3 regions of the Pseudomonas sp. FP2338 genome follow, and region 1 is predicted to be linked to each of the others. Evidence: predicted binding sites of a transcription regulator. Region 1 holds the regulator's gene; each other region holds the start of a gene.

The links. Region 1 encodes sigma-54, which starts transcription at its own class of promoters, with help from an activator protein. Its sites were predicted from a motif close to ANTGGCATNNANNTTGCTNT; they were not measured.
Region 2: a site for sigma-54 is predicted at 2,703-2,722, ahead of PSH96_RS20370 (flagellar hook-length control protein FliK). Genes of this name have one in related genera too.
Region 3: a site for sigma-54 is predicted at 2,784-2,803, ahead of flgB (flagellar basal body rod protein FlgB). Genes of this name have one in related genera too.

Annotation. Positions count from the first base shown of each region.
Region 1 is NZ_CP117436.1:1,038,739-1,044,584, reverse strand. Features, by position in the region: gene PSH96_RS04590 (KpsF/GutQ family sugar-phosphate isomerase) at 1-264, shown strand, start outside; gene PSH96_RS04585 (HAD family hydrolase) at 265-789, shown strand; gene lptC (LPS export ABC transporter periplasmic protein LptC) at 798-1,370, shown strand; gene lptA (lipopolysaccharide transport periplasmic protein LptA) at 1,357-1,929, shown strand; gene lptB (LPS export ABC transporter ATP-binding protein) at 1,929-2,654, shown strand; gene PSH96_RS04565 (RNA polymerase factor sigma-54) at 2,839-4,332, shown strand; gene hpf (ribosome hibernation-promoting factor, HPF/YfiA family) at 4,408-4,713, shown strand; gene ptsN (PTS IIA-like nitrogen regulatory protein PtsN) at 4,723-5,187, shown strand; gene rapZ (RNase adapter RapZ) at 5,190-5,846, shown strand, end outside.
Region 2 is NZ_CP117436.1:4,515,232-4,521,077, reverse strand. Features, by position in the region: gene fliJ (flagellar export protein FliJ) at 1-104, shown strand, start outside; gene PSH96_RS20385 (STAS domain-containing protein) at 238-543, shown strand; gene PSH96_RS20380 (fused response regulator/phosphatase) at 540-2,258, shown strand; gene PSH96_RS20375 (Hpt domain-containing protein) at 2,289-2,633, shown strand; gene PSH96_RS20370 (flagellar hook-length control protein FliK) at 2,773-4,092, shown strand; gene fliL (flagellar basal body-associated protein FliL) at 4,314-4,817, shown strand; gene fliM (flagellar motor switch protein FliM) at 4,827-5,795, shown strand; gene fliN (flagellar motor switch protein FliN) at 5,841-5,846, shown strand, end outside.
Region 3 is NZ_CP117436.1:4,864,080-4,869,925, forward strand. Features, by position in the region: gene flgE (flagellar hook protein FlgE) at 1-1,099, opposite strand, end outside; gene flgD (flagellar hook assembly protein FlgD) at 1,131-1,862, opposite strand; gene flgC (flagellar basal body rod protein FlgC) at 1,879-2,331, opposite strand; gene flgB (flagellar basal body rod protein FlgB) at 2,335-2,742, opposite strand; gene PSH96_RS21965 (hypothetical protein) at 3,067-3,849, shown strand; gene cheR (protein-glutamate O-methyltransferase CheR) at 3,937-4,764, opposite strand; gene PSH96_RS21975 (chemotaxis protein CheV) at 4,809-5,741, opposite strand; gene flgA (flagellar basal body P-ring formation chaperone FlgA) at 5,837-5,846, shown strand, end outside.

The sequences.
Region 1 (5,846 bases):
CTGGAAGCCGACGGGCGCCTGGCCGGGGTCTTCACCGACGGCGACCTGCGCCGCACCCTGGACCGCACCATCGATATCCACACCGCGACTATCGATGCGGTGATGACGCCCCACGGCAAGACCGCCCGCCCCGAGATGCTTGCAGCCGAAGCGCTGAAGATCATGGAAGACCATAAGATTGGCGCGCTGGTGGTGGTCAATAGTGACGACCGCCCGATCGGCGCCCTGAACATGCACGACTTGCTGCGTGCGGGAGTGATGTAAATGACCAGCGACCTGCTGCAACGCGGCAAAAACATCAAACTGGCGATTTTCGACGTGGACGGCGTGCTGACCGATGGCCGCCTGTACTTCCTCGAAGATGGCAGCGAATTCAAGACCTTTAACACCCTCGACGGCCAGGGCATCAAAATGTTGATGGCCGCCGGTGTGCAAACGGCGATTATCAGTGGTCGAAAGACACCGGTTGTGGAACGCCGCGCACAAAACCTGGGGATTCCTCACCTGTATCAAGGCCGTGAGGATAAACTGGTGGTTCTGGACGCGCTTCTTGGCCAACTCAACCTAAGCTATGAGCAGGTTGCGTACCTGGGTGATGATCTGCCTGACCTGCCGGTCATTCGCCGAGTGGGCCTGGGTATGGCCGTCGCCAATGCGGCGGCATTTGTGCGTGAACACGCCCATGGCATTACTGTCGCACGTGGCGGCGAAGGCGCGGCCCGCGAGTTCTGCGAATTGATCCTGCGTGCCCAGGGCAGTCTTGAAGCGGCCCACGCCGCCTACTTATAGAGCGTTTTATGCTGAGCAAAAAGATTCGCAACTTCCTGTTATTCGGAGTCATCGCCGCGCTGTTCCTGGCGGTGGGCTACTGGAATATCAGCCCGGAGCGCTTTCTCGACAAGCCTGTAGCACAGGTTGACGAGGGGCTGATCGACAATTTCGCCACCAATGCCTATACGGTGCAGTTCATGCCCGACGGCAAGGTCCAATACGAGATGACCTCCGATAAGGTGGAGCACGTCAAAGCCTCCGACGTCAGCCTGCTGACCAACCCGGACCTGAACCTGTTCCGCGGCACCGACTTTCCGTGGCACGTCACCAGCAAACGGGGCGAGGTCAATGCGGACGGCACCCAGGTTGAGTTGATCGACTCGGTGCGCGTCGCGCGCACCGATGAACAGAAGCGTGACACCATCATCACCAGCAGTCGCATGACCGTTTTCCCACAACAGCAATATGCGCAGACCGAGCAAGACGTTAGAATTGACGGCGCTGGCGGTGTATCGACTGGCAAGGGAATGAAAGCGTATTTGAAAGAAAGCAGGATACACCTGCTATCGAACGTAAGAGGACAGTATGAGGCTCGTTAAAACCCTCCCTATTTTGCTCGGTCTGGGCGCAGCACTGGGAAGCGTGAGCGCCTGGGCTCTGCCGAACGATAGCCAGCAACCGATCCGCATTCAGGCTGACGATGCGCAGCTGGATGACAAGCAAGGTGTCGCCACCTATTCCGGTGGCGTGGTCATTATCCAGGGCTCGATGAAGATTACCGGCAACACGGTAACGCTGACTCGTACCCCGGCTGGTGACATCGACGTGGTGACTTCGGTAGGCAACCTGGCTTACTTCGAACAGATGCAGTCGGTTACCGACAAGAAGCCGATGCAGGGCTACGGTAAGACCATCCAGTATCACGCCCAGCAGAACCGCATTGTCCTGATCGACCAGGCACGGGTTGTCAGCACTGACGGCAACACCACCGAAGGTGAAAAAATCACCTACGACACCGTCAAACAGATCGCCACCGCCGGTCGCGCCAATGGCAGCAAGGTCACGCAACCCCGTCCTCGCATCGACATGGTGATCCAGCCGAAACAGAAAGACGCTGCCGCCCCTGCGCCTAAACCCGCTGCGAAGAAGACGAACTAATGGCAACCCTGAAAGCCCAGCATCTGGCCAAAGCTTATAAAAGCCGTCAGGTCGTACGCGACGTCAGCCTGTCGATCGACAGCGGCCAGATCGTCGGCTTGCTCGGCCCTAACGGCGCCGGCAAGACCACCTGCTTCTATATGATTGTTGGCCTGGTCCAGGCGGATCAGGGCCGTGTATTGATTGACGATCTGGACGTAAGCCACCAGCCGATGCACGGTCGTGCGCGCGCGGGAATCGGCTATCTTCCCCAGGAGGCGTCGATCTTCCGCAAACTGTCGGTGTCCGACAACATCATGGCGATCCTCGAGACCCGCAAGGAGCTCGACCGTGACGGCCGTCGCAAAGAGCTGGAAAGCCTGCTGCAGGAGTTCCACATCAACCACATCCGCGACAACCTCGGCATGAGCTTGTCCGGTGGTGAGCGTCGCCGAGTGGAAATCGCCCGTGCACTGGCTACCGCGCCGAAGTTCATCCTGCTGGACGAACCTTTTGCCGGTGTCGACCCGATCTCGGTTGGCGATATCAAGCAGATCATCCATCACCTCAAGGCCAAGGGCATCGGTGTATTAATCACCGACCACAACGTGCGTGAGACGCTCGATATCTGCGAAACCGCCTATATCGTCAACGATGGGCAACTGATTGCAGAAGGTGATTCCGCCACTATCCTGGCCAATGAACTGGTGAAGGAAGTGTACCTGGGTCACGAGTTCCGCCTGTAAACACGGTGGTATCAGGCCAGTGCCAGGGGCGCGTGCAAGTCAATAAAAACCTCAGTTTTTTTATTGTTACCGCGCTCTAGGCAAAGCCCCTGATATCAGGCATATAATTTGCTTATGTTTGGCGCTCACGCGCCCTGTCGTGGATGGCGCATTGCGCCGGCGAATAAGGTGTTAAGCCCCTGCCATGAAACCATCGCTAGTCCTGAGAATGGGCCAGCAGCTGACGATGACACCGCAGCTGCAACAGGCCATCCGCCTGCTCCAATTGTCGACACTGGACCTGCAACAGGAAATCCAGGAGGCCCTGGAGTCCAATCCGATGCTCGAACGCCAGGAAGAAGGCGACGACTTCGATAATGCAGACCCGCTGGCCGACAACATCGAGCAAAAACCCAACCCCGATGTGCAGGAACCGTCCTATCAGGAAACCGCCCCTACAGTGGATAACCTTGAGGAAGGCGAATGGAACGAACGCATTCCCAACGAGCTTCCCGTCGACACCGCCTGGGAAGACGTCTACCAGACCAGCGCCAGCAGCCTGCCCAGCAATGACGACGACGAGTGGGACTTCACTACCCGCACGTCCGCCGGTGAGAGCCTGCAAAGCCATTTGCTGTGGCAACTGAACCTGGCGCCGATGTCCGACACCGATCGCCTGATCGCCGTAACCCTGATCGACTGCATCAACAATCAGGGCTACCTGGACGAGACGCTCGACGAGATTCTGGAAGCCTTCGACCCGGAACTGGACATCGAGCTGGACGAAATCGAAGCCGTCCTGCATCGCATCCAACAGTTCGAGCCTGCCGGCATTGGCGCTCGCACCTTGAGCGAATGCCTGTTGCTGCAACTGCGCCAACTGCCGGCCAAGACCCCTTGGCTCGTCGAGGCCCAGCGCCTGGTCACCGACTACATCGACCTGCTGGGCAGCCGCGACTACAGCCAGTTGATGCGCCGCATGAAGCTCAAGGAAGATGACCTGCGCCAGGTCATCGAACTGGTGCAGAGCCTCAACCCGCGCCCCGGCTCGCAGATCGAGTCCAGCGAAGCCGAATATGTCGTGCCTGACGTGATCGTGCGCAAAGACAACGAACGCTGGCTGGTGGAGCTGAACCAGGAGTCGGTGCCACGCCTGCGGGTCAACCCGCAGTACGCAGGCTTTGTGCGCCGCGCCGACACCAGCGCCGACAACACCTTCATGCGCAACCAATTGCAGGAAGCGCGCTGGTTCATCAAGAGCCTGCAAAGCCGCAACGAAACCCTGATGAAAGTGGCCACCCAGATCGTCGAGCACCAGCGCGGCTTCCTGGAATATGGCGACGAGGCGATGAAGCCGCTGGTCCTGCATGACATTGCCGAGGCTGTGGGCATGCATGAATCGACGATTTCCCGCGTGACCACACAGAAATTCATGCATACCCCACGGGGTATTTATGAGCTGAAATACTTTTTCTCCAGCCACGTCAGCACCTCCGAAGGCGGTGAATGCTCGTCCACAGCGATCCGCGCGATCATCAAAAAACTGGTTGCGGCGGAAAATCAGAAAAAGCCATTGAGTGACAGTAAGATCGCTGGTTTACTGGAGGCACAAGGCATTCAGGTCGCCCGTCGAACCGTCGCCAAGTACCGCGAGTCCCTCGGGATCGCGCCTTCCAGCGAGCGTAAGCGTTTGATGTGACGGGCGGGCCATAGCGTTCCAGTGGTGGGTATTCCTACCCACCGCTTTATGCACTGGCAACGAAGGAGAAGCTGTATGCAAGTCAACATCAGTGGACACCAACTGGAAGTCACCAAGCCCCTGCGTGAGTACACCGAAAGTAAGCTGAACAAGCTTGCGGGGCATTTTGACAAGATCACCAACGTGCAGGTCATCATGGAGGTCGATAAGCTCAAGCAGAAAATCGAGGCCACCCTGCATGTACCGAATGCGAAGCTCGTCGCCAATGCCGAGCATGAAGACATGTATGCGGCGATTGACTCGCTCTACGACAAGCTGGACCGCCAACTCATAAAGCATAAGGAAAAGAATCTGCACCTGATGCAAGGTACAGGTCGTTAACTCTCCCCCATGATCCAACTTGAAACCATCCTGACCCCCGGCCGTTCCCTCGTGAACGCGCCGGGCGGCAGTAAGAAAAAAGCCCTCGAACACATCGCCAACCTGATCAGCCGTGAAGTGCCTGAGCTGGATGAGCAAGTCGTGTTCAAGGCCCTGATCGACCGTGAAAAACTGGGCTCCACCGGTTTTGGCAACGGCATCGCCATTCCTCACTGCCGCCTTGAAGGCTGCACGTCTCCCGTCAGTGCGCTATTGCACCTGCAGGAGAAAATCGATTTCGACGCCATCGACGGCGCCCCGGTTGACCTGCTGTTCGTTCTGCTGGTCCCGCAAGCCGCCACCGATGCGCACCTGGAACTGCTTCGGCAGATAGCCAGCATGCTCGACCGCAAGGAAGTACGCGACAGACTGCGCAGTGCCAGCAGCAACGAGGCGCTATATCAGGTTGTACTCGATGAGCAAAACAGGCAGTAATCATGCGTTTGATCATCGTCAGCGGCCGTTCCGGCTCGGGTAAAAGCACCGCCCTCAACGTCCTTGAGGACAATGGTTTCTATTGCATCGACAACCTGCCGGCGGGCCTGCTGCCGGAGTTGGCCGAACGCGCCCTGATCCACACTGAACTGGCGCAGCCACTGGTGGCCGTCTCGATTGACGCCCGCAACCTGCCCAGCCACCTTGAGCGCTTCCCGCAACTGCTCGAGGAAGTACGCGCCAAGCATATTCATTGCGATGTGCTGTACCTGGATGCCGACGAGGAGACGCTGCTCAAGCGTTTCTCCGAAACCCGTCGACGTCACCCCCTCAGCAGCCCGCATCGCTCCCTGGCCGAAGCCATCGAGGACGAAACCTCGCTGTTAGGGCCGATCATTGACCTCGCTGATCTCAAGATCAACACCACGGACCTCAACCTGTATCAGTTGCGCGATGCGATCAAGCTGCGCCTGCTGAACCAGCCGGAGCCAGGCACGGCCTTTCTGGTTGAGTCGTTCGGGTTCAAGCGCGGGATGCCGGTGGATGCCGATCTGGTGTTCGACGTGCGCTGCCTGCCCAACCCTTACTGGAAGCCGGAGCTGCGTGACCAGTCCGGTTTGGACCAGCCGGTGGCCGAGTACCTGGCGGCGCAACCGGAT
Region 2 (5,846 bases), 3.0 Mb from region 1:
TGGTGCAGCGTTATATCGACGAAGCGCGGGCCATCGAAGACAAGCGCGAGCAAAAGCTGCTCGATGAGCTATCACAGCGACTTCCCCGCCAGTCACAGTACTGACAGTTTCCACTTGCCTACTGTGGGAGCCGAGCTTGTGTGGGAGCTGGCTCCCACATTTGAGTATCAGTGTTGCTCACATCTCTATCAGCTGCTAAACCTTGTTGCACATTGCCAATGACAAGGAAGCAGTCACATGTCAGTCGAGTCAGAAGTGTCCCTGGATGGGACGAAGTTGACGATTAAAGTAAGAGGCCGATTCGATTTCGGTAGCCACCAGACCTTTCGTGAGGCCTACGAGCGGTTCTACAAAGTGCCCGAGATCTACGTGGTGGACCTGAAGGACGCCACCTACATGGACAGCTCGGCCCTGGGCATGCTCCTGCTGTTGCGTGATCACGCCGGTGGTGATGACGCCGAAGTGCAGGTCATCAACAGCAACTCCGATGTGCGCAAGATCCTCGCCATCTCCAACTTCGACAAACTGTTCGACATCAGTTGAACACCCTGGCCCCCGTACTCGAGCCGCTGACGATCCTGATCGCCGAAGACAGCGCCGCCGATTTGCTGTTGCTGTCGACGATCATTCGGCGTCAGGGCCATCAGGTGCTCACCGCCACGAATGGCGCGCAAGCCGTCGAGGTGTTCACCCGTGAATGCCCGCAACTGGTGTTGATGGACGCCCTTATGCCGGTGATGGATGGCTTTGAGGCGGCGCGGCGGATCAAGCAGTTGGCGGGCGAGGCGCTGGTGCCGATCATCTTTCTCACCTCGCTGCGCGAGAGTGAAGCCCTGGCCCAATGCCTGGATGCCGGTGGCGATGATTTCCTGCCCAAACCCTATAACCCGCTGATCCTGGCCGCCAAGATCAATGCCATGGACCGTCTGCGGCGTCTGCAGGCCATGGTGCTGCGCCAGCGCGACCAGATCGCCCGGCACCACGATTACCTGTTGCATGAGCAACGTGCGGCCAAGGCGGTGTTCGACAAGGTGGCGCATTCGGGTTGCATCAATGCGGCGCCGAACATTCGTTACCTGCAATCGCCTTATGCGCTGTTCAACGGCGACCTGTTGCTGGCGGCCTACACGCCGTCCGGCGACATGCATGTGCTGCTCGGTGACTTCACCGGCCATGGCCTGCCGGCCGCCGTGGGCGCCATGCCGCTGGCGGAGGTGTTCTACGGCATGACCGCCAAGGGCTACGGTCTGGCGCAGACCCTGCGCGAGATGAATGCCAAGCTCAAGCGCATCCTGCCGGTGGACATGTTCTGCTGCGCCACCCTGGTGTGCCTGAGTGCCCAGCGGCGCGTGGTAGAGGTGTGGAACGGCGGCATGCCCGACGGCTATGTGCATGAGGTCGCCAGCGGCAAGCGCACGCCGTTGGTGTCGCGGCACCTGCCGCTGGGTGTGCTGTCGGCGCAGGCGTTTGATGACAGCACCGAAGTCTGGCCCATGGCCCTGGGCGACCGGGTGTTCTTGCTGTCCGATGGGGTACTGGACACTGCCGACGCCAATGATCAGTTATTTGGCGCGGCGCGCTTGCAGCAGGTATTTGCCAGCAATCGCAAGCCCGACCGCTTGTTTGAGGATATTGAGCACGCCCTGGCGGCGTTCCGGGGCGAGGCGCGCGATGATGTGAGCATGGTGGAGATCACCTTGCAGGCGGGCCAGCCGTCGCGGGCGGCTGAGCCGCTGTACGCCGACAGTGGCCAGTCGTGCCCGCTGGATTGGTCGGTGAGCTTCGAGTTTCGTGCGCGCACGCTCAAAAGCTACAACCCGTTGCCGTACCTGTTGCAGTTATTGCTGGAGATTCACGGCCTGCGTGGGCAGAGCGGGGCGCTGTACAGCGTGATGGCCGAGTTGTACTCCAATGCGCTGGAGCATGGCGTGCTGGGCCTGGATTCGCGACTCAAGCGCGATGCCCAGGGGTTTGCCGAGTATTACCGCCAGCGCAACCAGCGTTTGGCGCAGTTGAACAGCGGTTATGTGCGGGTGCATGTGCAGGTGGTGCCGACTGCTACAGGCGGCAAAATGACGCTGCGTATCGAGGACAGTGGCCCGGGGTTCGACGTGGAGCAGGTGCTGGCGCGGCCGCTGGATATCGACCGCCTGTCTGGCCGGGGGCTGAGCCTGGTACGGCAACTGAGCAGCGATGTACGCTGGACCGATGGCGGGCGCAGTGTATGCGTGGAGTTTTGCTGGGGGGCTCTGGCATAATCCGCCGATTCTTGATCAAGGAGCGAACAAGTGCTTGAGATTCATCTGGACCCTGATGTGCTGACGGGCCTGCAGGAAGTGATGGAAAGCGAGTATCCGAAACTGCTGGAGACCTTTCTGGACGATTCGCAGAAGCGCGTCGAAGCGTTGCGCAAGTCGCGTGATGATGCCAAGGCGTTGGGGCGCATTGCCCATAGCTTCAAGGGCAGCAGTGGCAACCTTGGGGCGGTGCGATTGGCGTATTTGTGTCAGCGGTTGGAGGTGGAGTCTGTCGAGCTGTCGGCGGACTTGGGTGCGCTGGTTGACCAGATTGATCATGAGTTTGCGTTGGTGCGGCCGCTGTATGAGTCGGAAAGGCAGCGCTTTCAGATTTGAATTGAGTCGCCAGGCCGGTCTCGGCCAGCTCCCACAGAAGCACAATGGATCTACCGTCAAAAAACCAAACCTGGCCCGACTCTTGCTCTACCTCCCAATACTGCATCCCCGACCCCCAGTGCAGTGGAGACCTTTACCTATGCCAGTCGCCCCCAATTCGCTCCTTCAGGCTGCCCCCGCGGCCAAGCCTCAAGCGCCTGCCGCTACTTCCCCGGTAGCGGTTGCGACCCCACAGGACAAGGGCCCTGGCTTCGCTCAAGTGTTTGCCAACCAAAGCCCCAAGCCCACGCTGAAGCCCGACGACAGCCCGGCCAAAGTCACGCGTGACAAGCCTGCGGACACCAGCGCCAAGCCTGCCGCCAGCACGCCAGCGGTTGCCGATAGCGGCAATCCCTTGCCTGCCAAGCCGGCCAAGGCTGACGACAGCGCCAGCAGTGATGACGACAAGCCCGCCGACCCGGCCGTGGCGCAGCAGCCTGCGGCTGATCCGGTGGTTGACCCGGCATTGGTCGCCGCCGTTACGCCGGTGCCTGTCCCGGTGCCAGCGCCAGCGCCGGTAGCGGCCAATGATGACAAGGCTCAGCCGGTGGTCGCGGCGCCGGTTGCAGCCACCGATGACGCCAAGCAACCGGCCTTCGACCCCGAAGCCGACCCGCTGGATTCGATGCCGGCCGTGCGCCTGGCGATGGAGCAGGGCGGCCATGTGTCGGCCAGCAGCCAGACGCCACAGAAAGCTGCGCCGACCACCGCTCAGGATCAACCGACCGCCGCGCAAAACTTTGCCGCAGGTCTTGCCAGCATGGTCGACCAGCAAGCCACCAAAGACAGTACCGACCAGGGCGGCGACAAGGCCTTCAGCGGGCTGATCGAAGGCGGCCTCAAGGATTTGAAAGACGCTAGCAGCGACACCCGCGTGGATGATTTCGCCAACCGCCTGGCCGCGCTGACCCAGGCCGCCACGCCGAAAACCGCGAATGCCTTGCCGCCCGTGGCCAATGCGCCGCTGGCCATGCACCAGAGCGGCTGGACCGAAGAAGTGGTCAACCGCGTGATGTACCTGTCCAGCGCCAACCTCAAGTCGGCGGAGATTCAGTTGCAACCGGCTGAACTCGGGCGCCTGGATATCAAGGTCAATATGACCGCCGACCAGCAAGCCCAGGTCAACTTCATGAGCGGCCACGCCGTGGTGCGTGAAGCGCTGGAAAGCCAGTCCGGCCGTTTGCGCGAGATGTTTGCCCAGCAGGGCATGGGGCAGGTCGACGTCAATGTGTCCGACCAGTCCCGTGGCTGGCAGGGGCAGGGGCAGGAACAACAGCAGCAGAGCCAGGCACGCGGCATAAGCGGCAGTGGCGGGCGTGGTGATGGCGGCGATGCGGGTGACCCTGCTGAAGTGGCGGCGGCGGTCGCGCCGGTGAGCCAGACCGTGATCGGCTCCAGCGCAGTCGACTATTACGCCTGATCTGAGCCAAAAACGCGGTCAATGTGGGAGCTGGCTTGCCTGCGATGGCGGTGTATCAGTGACAGAAATGTCAGCTGACCCACCGCCATCGCAGGCAAGCCAGCTCCCACATTTGATTTGGGGTGTTCGCTCTTGCCCTGTGTGCCAGACAACTCTGGCATAACACTTGCTCTTGCCTTCCCGTAGATCTATGAATCCCCGAATAGTGACGGATTATTGGCATGGCGAAGAGCGACGACGCAGCAGCAACCCCACCCGCAGGCAAAGGCAAGCTCAAGCTGATCCTGCTGATTGTACTGGGCCTGCTCCTGGCCATTGGCGCCTCGATTGGCGGCACGTGGTACATCATGCACAGCAGTGCGAGCAAGCCGGCACCCGCCGCCGAAACCGCCACTAACGTCAAGCAACCGGCAATCTTCGAGCCGATGCTGCCGGCCTTTGTCGCCAACTACAATCAGAACGGTCGCCAACGCTACCTGCAGGTGAGCATCACCTTGCTGGCGCGTAACCAGGCGGACCTGGATGCGCTTAAAGTGCATATGCCGGTGATCCGCAACAACCTGGTGATGCTGTTCTCCGGCCAGAGCTTCGACAGCCTGGCCACCCCGGTCGGCCAGGAAATGCTGCGCCAGAAGGTCACTGCCAGCGTGCAGGAAGTGGCCCAGAAAGAGCTCGGCAAAGTCGTGGTCGAGCAGGCGCTCTTCACTAACTTCGTATTGCAGTAGGATCACGACATGGCCGTGCAAGACCTGCTGTCCCAGGATGAAATCGACGCGCTGTTGCATGGTGTCGACGATGGTCTGGTACAGACCGAAATGGCTGCCGAGCCCGGCAGCGTCAAAAGTTATGACCTCACAAGCCAAGATCGTATCGTCCGTGGGCGCATGCCGACCCTGGAGATGATCAACGAGCGTTTCGCCCGCTATACCCGTATCAGCATGTTCAACATGCTGCGCCGTTCGGCGGACGTGGCGGTGGGCGGCGTGCAGGTGATGAAGTTCGGTGAATACGTGCACTCGCTGTACGTGCCCACCAGCCTCAACCTGGTCAAGATCAAGCCGCTGCGCGGCACCGCGCTGTTCATCCTCGACGCCAAGCTGGTGTTCAAGCTGGTGGACAACTTCTTCGGCGGCGACGGCCGTCACGCCAAGATCGAAGGGCGTGAATTCACCCCCACCGAATTGCGTGTGGTGCGCATGGTGCTGGAGCAAGCCTTCATCGACTTGAAGGAAGCCTGGCAGGCGATCATGGAAGTCAATTTCGAGTACATCAACTCGGAAGTGAACCCGGCCATGGCCAACATCGTCGGCCCCAGCGAAGCCATTGTGGTCTCCACCTTCCACATCGAACTCGATGGCGGTGGCGGCGACCTGCACGTGACCATGCCGTATTCGATGATCGAGCCGGTGCGCGAAATGCTCGATGCCGGTTTCCAGTCCGACCTCGACGACCAGGACGAACGCTGGGTCAAGGCCCTGCGCGAAGACCTGCTGGACGTCGACGTGCCGTTAAGCGCCACTGTGGCCCGTCGCCAGCTGCGTTTGCGCGATATTTTGCACATGCAACCGGGGGACGTGATCCCTGTGGAGCTGCCGGAAGAGCTGATCATGCGCGCCAACGGCGTGCCGTCGTTCAAGGTCAAGCTCGGTTCCCACAAAGGCAACCTGGCGTTGCAAGTGATCGAACCGATCAACCGTCGCTGATCTGCCCCTTCTATCGATGAATTTTTGCTGCGCCGAGGACATGTAATGGCT
Region 3 (5,846 bases), 2.6 Mb from region 1:
AGGTGGTGCCACCCGACGGCTGCAGGCCCTGTTCGTTATTGAAGCTGGCCAGGGAGAGCTGGCCAATGGACTTGCTCTGCTGGTTGCTGAAAGTGGCGAACAGCACGCCGTTACCGTCGATGTTCAGGCCGGTGATCTGGCCGGTGGCGTAGCCATCGGTGACCGGAGGATTACGGTAGGTGGCCGAGTTGTACTGGGTGATGTTGCCCATGTTGATGGCAATCCCGCCAGGGTTGGCATTCGCGCCGTTTTGGGTCCACACACCATTGGTCACGGTACCCGGCACCCAGCCGGTCAGCTGCAAGGTGGTGCTGGAGGTGGTACCGGTGACAATCCCGGTGAGCTTGCCGGCACCGTCAAAGCTCAATGTCGACGCCACTGGAGGTGTGGAGCCCGTGCCGGTAGGCGCCGAACCGTCAGGGTTACGGCCATCGATGAGGGTGTAGGACTTCCAGGTGTTGGAATCCGTTTTGACCAGGTACTGCACCATTGGGTGTGCGTTGCCCTGGGTGTCGTACAGCGTAGTGTTGTACTGGGTGCTGAACGAGCTGGACTCGGTTGGATCGAACGGGTGGGCCGCCTGGTCGATCACCGGCGAGGAAGAGTTCAGGTTACTGGTGGAATCCACTTTAGTGGAGGCCTTGGGCGGCAGGTTCGACAGGTTCAATTGCAGGTCGGTCAGCGCGCCTTTGACGATGTTGCCATCAGCATCCGCTGCGTAGCCTTGCAGGCGCGAGGTGCCGGTGTTGTTGGTGATATAGCCGTCTTTGTCCGCACGGAAGGTGCCGCTGCGGGTGTATTCCAGCGAACCGTCACTGCCCTTCTGCACGAAGAAACCGCCGCCCTGGATCGCCATATCCAACAAGCCGCCGGTGTTGTTGACGTCACCCTGGGTGAACTGCTGGGACACTGCCGCCAGGTTCACGCCGCTGCCGACACTGTTCTGGCCGGTGCCCAGCTTGGACGCTGCATAGATGTCGGAAAATTCCGCGCGGGACGCTTTGAAACCGGTGGTCGCAACGTTGGCAATGTTGTTGCCGGTCACGTCCAGTTGTTTGTTGGCCGCATAGAGGCCGCTAAGGCCGATGTTAAAAGACATGTTTCTCTCCTTCTGCCGTATTTAGCCGGCTCTATGTACCGATAGTCTGAATTTGCGACAGCTTGACGCTGCCCATGCCGCCTGCAAGGTTGAGCAGCATTTCGCCGCCGGTCTTGCTCAACGTCACGCTAGTGACCGTTGCCGGCAGCGACGTCAACAGGGCAACCGAGTCGCCTTTGTCATTCTTGGTGCTGGCCGCGAAGGTGTAAGTGCCGGCGGGGGCGACTTCGCCCTTGTCGTTCTTGCCATCCCAGATAAAGCTTGAATCGCCGGCGCTTTGGGCGCCCATGTCGATGGTGCGCACCACGTTGCCGTCTTTGTCGGTGATTTTCACCGAGACGTTGCCCGTCGCTGCCGTCACTGCCACCGAGCCGGTCATGCTTTTGCTGGTATCCACCATGGCCTTGTCGGTCTGGGTGATGATCGAACGCCCGACCAGCGACGACGCCTGCAGCGCTTGGGAAGAGCTGAAGTTGCTGGAGATCGCATTCACCGAGTCGTTCAGGGTGTTGATGCCTTCCAGGCTGCTGAATTGCGCCAACTGCGCCACGAAGGCGCCGTTGTCTTGAGGCGACAGCGGGTTCTGGTTTTTCAGCTGGGTCACCAGCAATTGCAGGAACGCGTCCTTGCCCAGCGCCTGGTTGCCCGTAGCCGCCTTGGCGGCACCATCAAGGCCGCTGTTATCTGTAGCAGTCTTGACCTTAGAGTTGAACAGGTCCTGAACCGCCGAGTTGGGTGTAGAAGTGGTATCAACAATGGCCATTATTTGGCGCCCCTTATCACTGACCCAGGGTCAGGACCTTCTGCATCATGGTTTTGGCGGTGTTCATCATTTCCGCGTTGGTCTGGAACGAGCGGCTGGCGGAAATCATGTCGGCCATTTCCTCGACCACGTTGACGTTGGGGTAGTACACATAGCCCTTTTCGTTCGCGGCGGGATGGTTCGGCTCGTAGCGGGCTTCCAGGTTGCTCTGGTCCTCGACCACGCCGAGTACCTGCACGCCTTGGCCGGCCGCATCCTGATTCTGGAACAGCGAATCACCGCTGCCGCTCTGGCCGGCCTGGCCACCCTGAAACATGGTGGCGAACACCGGGTGGCGGGCGCGGTAGGTCTGGTCAATGCTCGAAGACACGGTCTCGGCGTTGGCGATGTTACTGGCGACGGTGTTCAAACGCGTGGTCTGCGCGCTCATGCCACTGCCGGCAATATTGAAAACACTGGCGAGGGACATGGCTTACTCTCCGCGCAGGGCTGACATCAGCCCTTTGAATTTGCTGTTAAGCAGGGTGAAGCTGGCCTGAAAGTTCACCGAGTTCTCGGCGTAGGCCGATTGCTCCAGCTGGGCGTCGACGGTGTTCTGGTCGATTGATGGCTGCATCGGCGTGCGATACAGCAGCGACTCATCACCATTGCCCAGGCCTTGCGCTTCGATATGACGGCTGTTGGTCATGTTCAAGGCGAAGGTGCCGTTTTTAGTCTTGTCCTGCTGCGCGGCGAGCACGGCGGAAAAGTCCAAGTCCCGAGCCTTGTAGTTCGGGGTGTCGGCGTTGGCAATGTTGTTGGCCAGGACTTCGGCACGCTGAGCGCGAAAGCCCAGGGCTTGTTCGTGGATACCGAGCGCTTTATCGAAGCTGATGCTCATGGCGGAAACCTTTAGGCTGACCTGCTTTTCGTATCTGGGTTATAGCAAGGCCCATGCCAATTCGCTGAATGCCCGTAAATCAAGGGGTTGCGCGGGGTTTGCCGGCGGCAATGCCAGAAAAGCGGCAATGGGCTTCCGCGTGGCGCCAGTAAAGCGGCAATGGCGGTTGCCGCTTTTACAGCCGGTGGCAAACGCTAAACAGGCTGGCCCAGCGCGCCGGAGGCTTTGACCGTTTGTCTGCACTGTCATTTCTGACAGTTGTCGCGCCTGCCCTTCTACGCGCCTTATCTGGCAACCCCTACACGCGTAAAGCAGAGGCACAACATGCTGACTATTCCTCCCCTCCGATTCGTCCTGCAGGACAACGCGCTACCCATTCCAAACCTGCAGACCAGATTGCTGATCGGTAAAACAGTTGAAATGACTTGCGCCGCTGCCATCAAGACGGGTGATTTGATCGTCGCAAACCTGATCGGCGATAACGGCAAAACGTACAACCTGAGCTATGAGGCAGAGGAAGACGAGGCCGAGCTCACCTTTCCGGTACCCAAATCAATCATTACCCGTAAGTCAGGCACCAATGTGTTTTTATTGCTACGCATTCGGCGTGGCATCCGCGACGTGTACTTTGCGCCGACGTCAACCGTGTCCATCGATGCAGGCGTGATTGTTGTGCCTCTTCCTGGCACAGTGTGGGATTTCGCCGATGGCACGTTCCAACGCTGGTTAGCTCAGTCAGTTTATGCAGGCGGGGCGCTGCACGTCGTCAGCAGCAGCGTGGTCGTTGACCTGCCCAGCAGCCAGGTAACCGCCGCTCACATCATCACTCGACCCATATCGGTCATCGCAGGGCGCACCTACGATTTCAGCTTTGATGTCTTGGGTGGCACACCCGCTGGAGATGGCTCGACGCTGTACCTGACGATTAACGGCAGGCGAATCGGTGCCAACGTACAAAACATAACCAACGCATTAACACAAACCGGAACCGGGACATTTCCCGCAGTTGCAACCGAAACTGTGTATTTGGGTATTTTCAACGGGAGCATCCCCGGCAAGGACAATCTTCTCTTCCTGGGCAATATCCGAATGACACCCAGGCCCTAACCACCGCCCGTAAAAAACTGGCGCTTGGCGCACATAAAAAAGGGAAGCCTTCGCGGGGCTTCCCGTTTTTTTATGCTCAAGTCACCTTCACTTGGCCTGATAAATGATGCCAGGGCTGCATTGCACCATCTGGTAATGGTCCGGTAGCCCGTTGAGCGCTTCGGACGCGCCAAGAAACAGGTAGCCCCCGCGCTTGAGCGTACCGTGAATGCGCAGCAGGATGTCCTTCTTCACCTCTGCCGAGAAGTAGATCAGCACATTGCGGCAGAACACCATGTCGAACTTGCCGAGGCTGGCATAGCTGTCGAGCAGGTTGAACGAGCGAAACTCCACGCGGCTCTTGATCGGTGCCTTGACCGCCCAACGCCCGGCCCCTTTGGGGTCGAAGAAGCGTTGCAGGCGCTCCTGGGACAAACCACGGCCCAGGGCCAGGCTGTCGTACTCGCCGGTTTTGCAATTGGTGAGCATGGTGCCGGACAAATCGGTGGCGACAATTTGCGCGCCGGCCTTCAATTGGCCCATGTTCGTGCGCTCGAACTCATCGATCGACATCGAGATCGAGTACGGTTCCTGCCCCGAAGAACAGGCGGCCGACCAGATGCGCAGGCGCTGGCCGGGGCTGGCCTTGATGGCCTCCGGCAGCACTTTGTTCTTGAGCACTTCAAAGGGGTAGGTATCCCGAAACCACAAGGTTTCGTTGGTGGTCATGGCATCTACCACCATTTCCTTAAGCCCACTGCGCGGCTGGCCCTGGATGCGCTGCACCAACTCGCCCAGGGACTTGATGCCCTGCTGCTCCATCAGTTTGTTGAGACGGCTGGATACCAGGTACTGCTTGTTTTCACCGAGCAATATGCCACAGGCTTTTTCCAGGAAGACCCGGAACTGTTCGAAATCCAAATTACCCGTAGACACTGATACCGCCTCTTAAATCGTGTGACCGCCAGGAGGAAATCCCCCTAGCCGTGATCTGCTGCCTTGATCCGGTCGACTACCCGGGATGCCAGGTCATCAGGGCGGAATTTGGCCAGGAAGTCATCAGCACCGACTTTCTTGACCATCGCCTGATTGAATACGCCCGACAAGGAAGTATGCAGGATGATATGCAATTTTTGCATGCGTGGGTCGTTACGTATCTCGGCCGTGAGGGTGTAGCCGTCCATTTCCGGCATTTCAATGTCGGAGATCATCATCAGGAACTCTTCTTCCGGCTTCTTGCCTTCGTCCACCAGCTTGCGCAGGTAATCCAAGGCCTGGCGACCATCGTTCAAGGCCACCACTTCCACACCGACGGTTTGCAGGCAACGGCTGACCTGCTTGCGCGCCACCGAGGAGTCATCCACCGTCAGCACACGCAGTGACACTGCCTTGTGCGCAGTTTCGGCGTCTACTACGCCAACCGAAATGGTTTCCGAGGTGGGGGCGACTTCGGCGAGGATCTTTTCCACGTCGATGATTTCGACCAATTGGTTGTCGACCCGCGTCACCGCCGTGAGGTAGTGATCGCGTCCGGTGCCCTTGGGCGGCGGATGGATCTCCTCCCAGTTCATGTTAACGATGCGTTCCACCGAGCGCACCAGGAAACCCTGGGTCTTGGTGTTGTATTCGGTGATGATCACAAAGGGGCTTTCGCGGTCCTGCAACCCCGAGGAACCGGTGGCCATGGCCAGGTCGAGAATCGGAATGGTCGCGCCTCGGATATTCGCTACGCCGCAGACCACCGGGCTGGATTTAGGCAATATGGTCAGCTTGGGGCACTGCAGCACCTCCCGCACTTTAAACACATTGATGCCGTACAGCTGCTTGCCGTCCAGGCGAAAAAGCAACAGTTCCAGGCGATTCTGCCCTACCAGCTGTGTGCGCTGGTTTACTGAGTCCATTACTCCTGCCATGCCTTGACTCCTACGCTAAAACCTTTGGCTATACCTACAAGGGCAACGACGCTCACCCAACACTAAACGGCACGGGCTTTGCTATTTATTGGTCTATGAACCTTA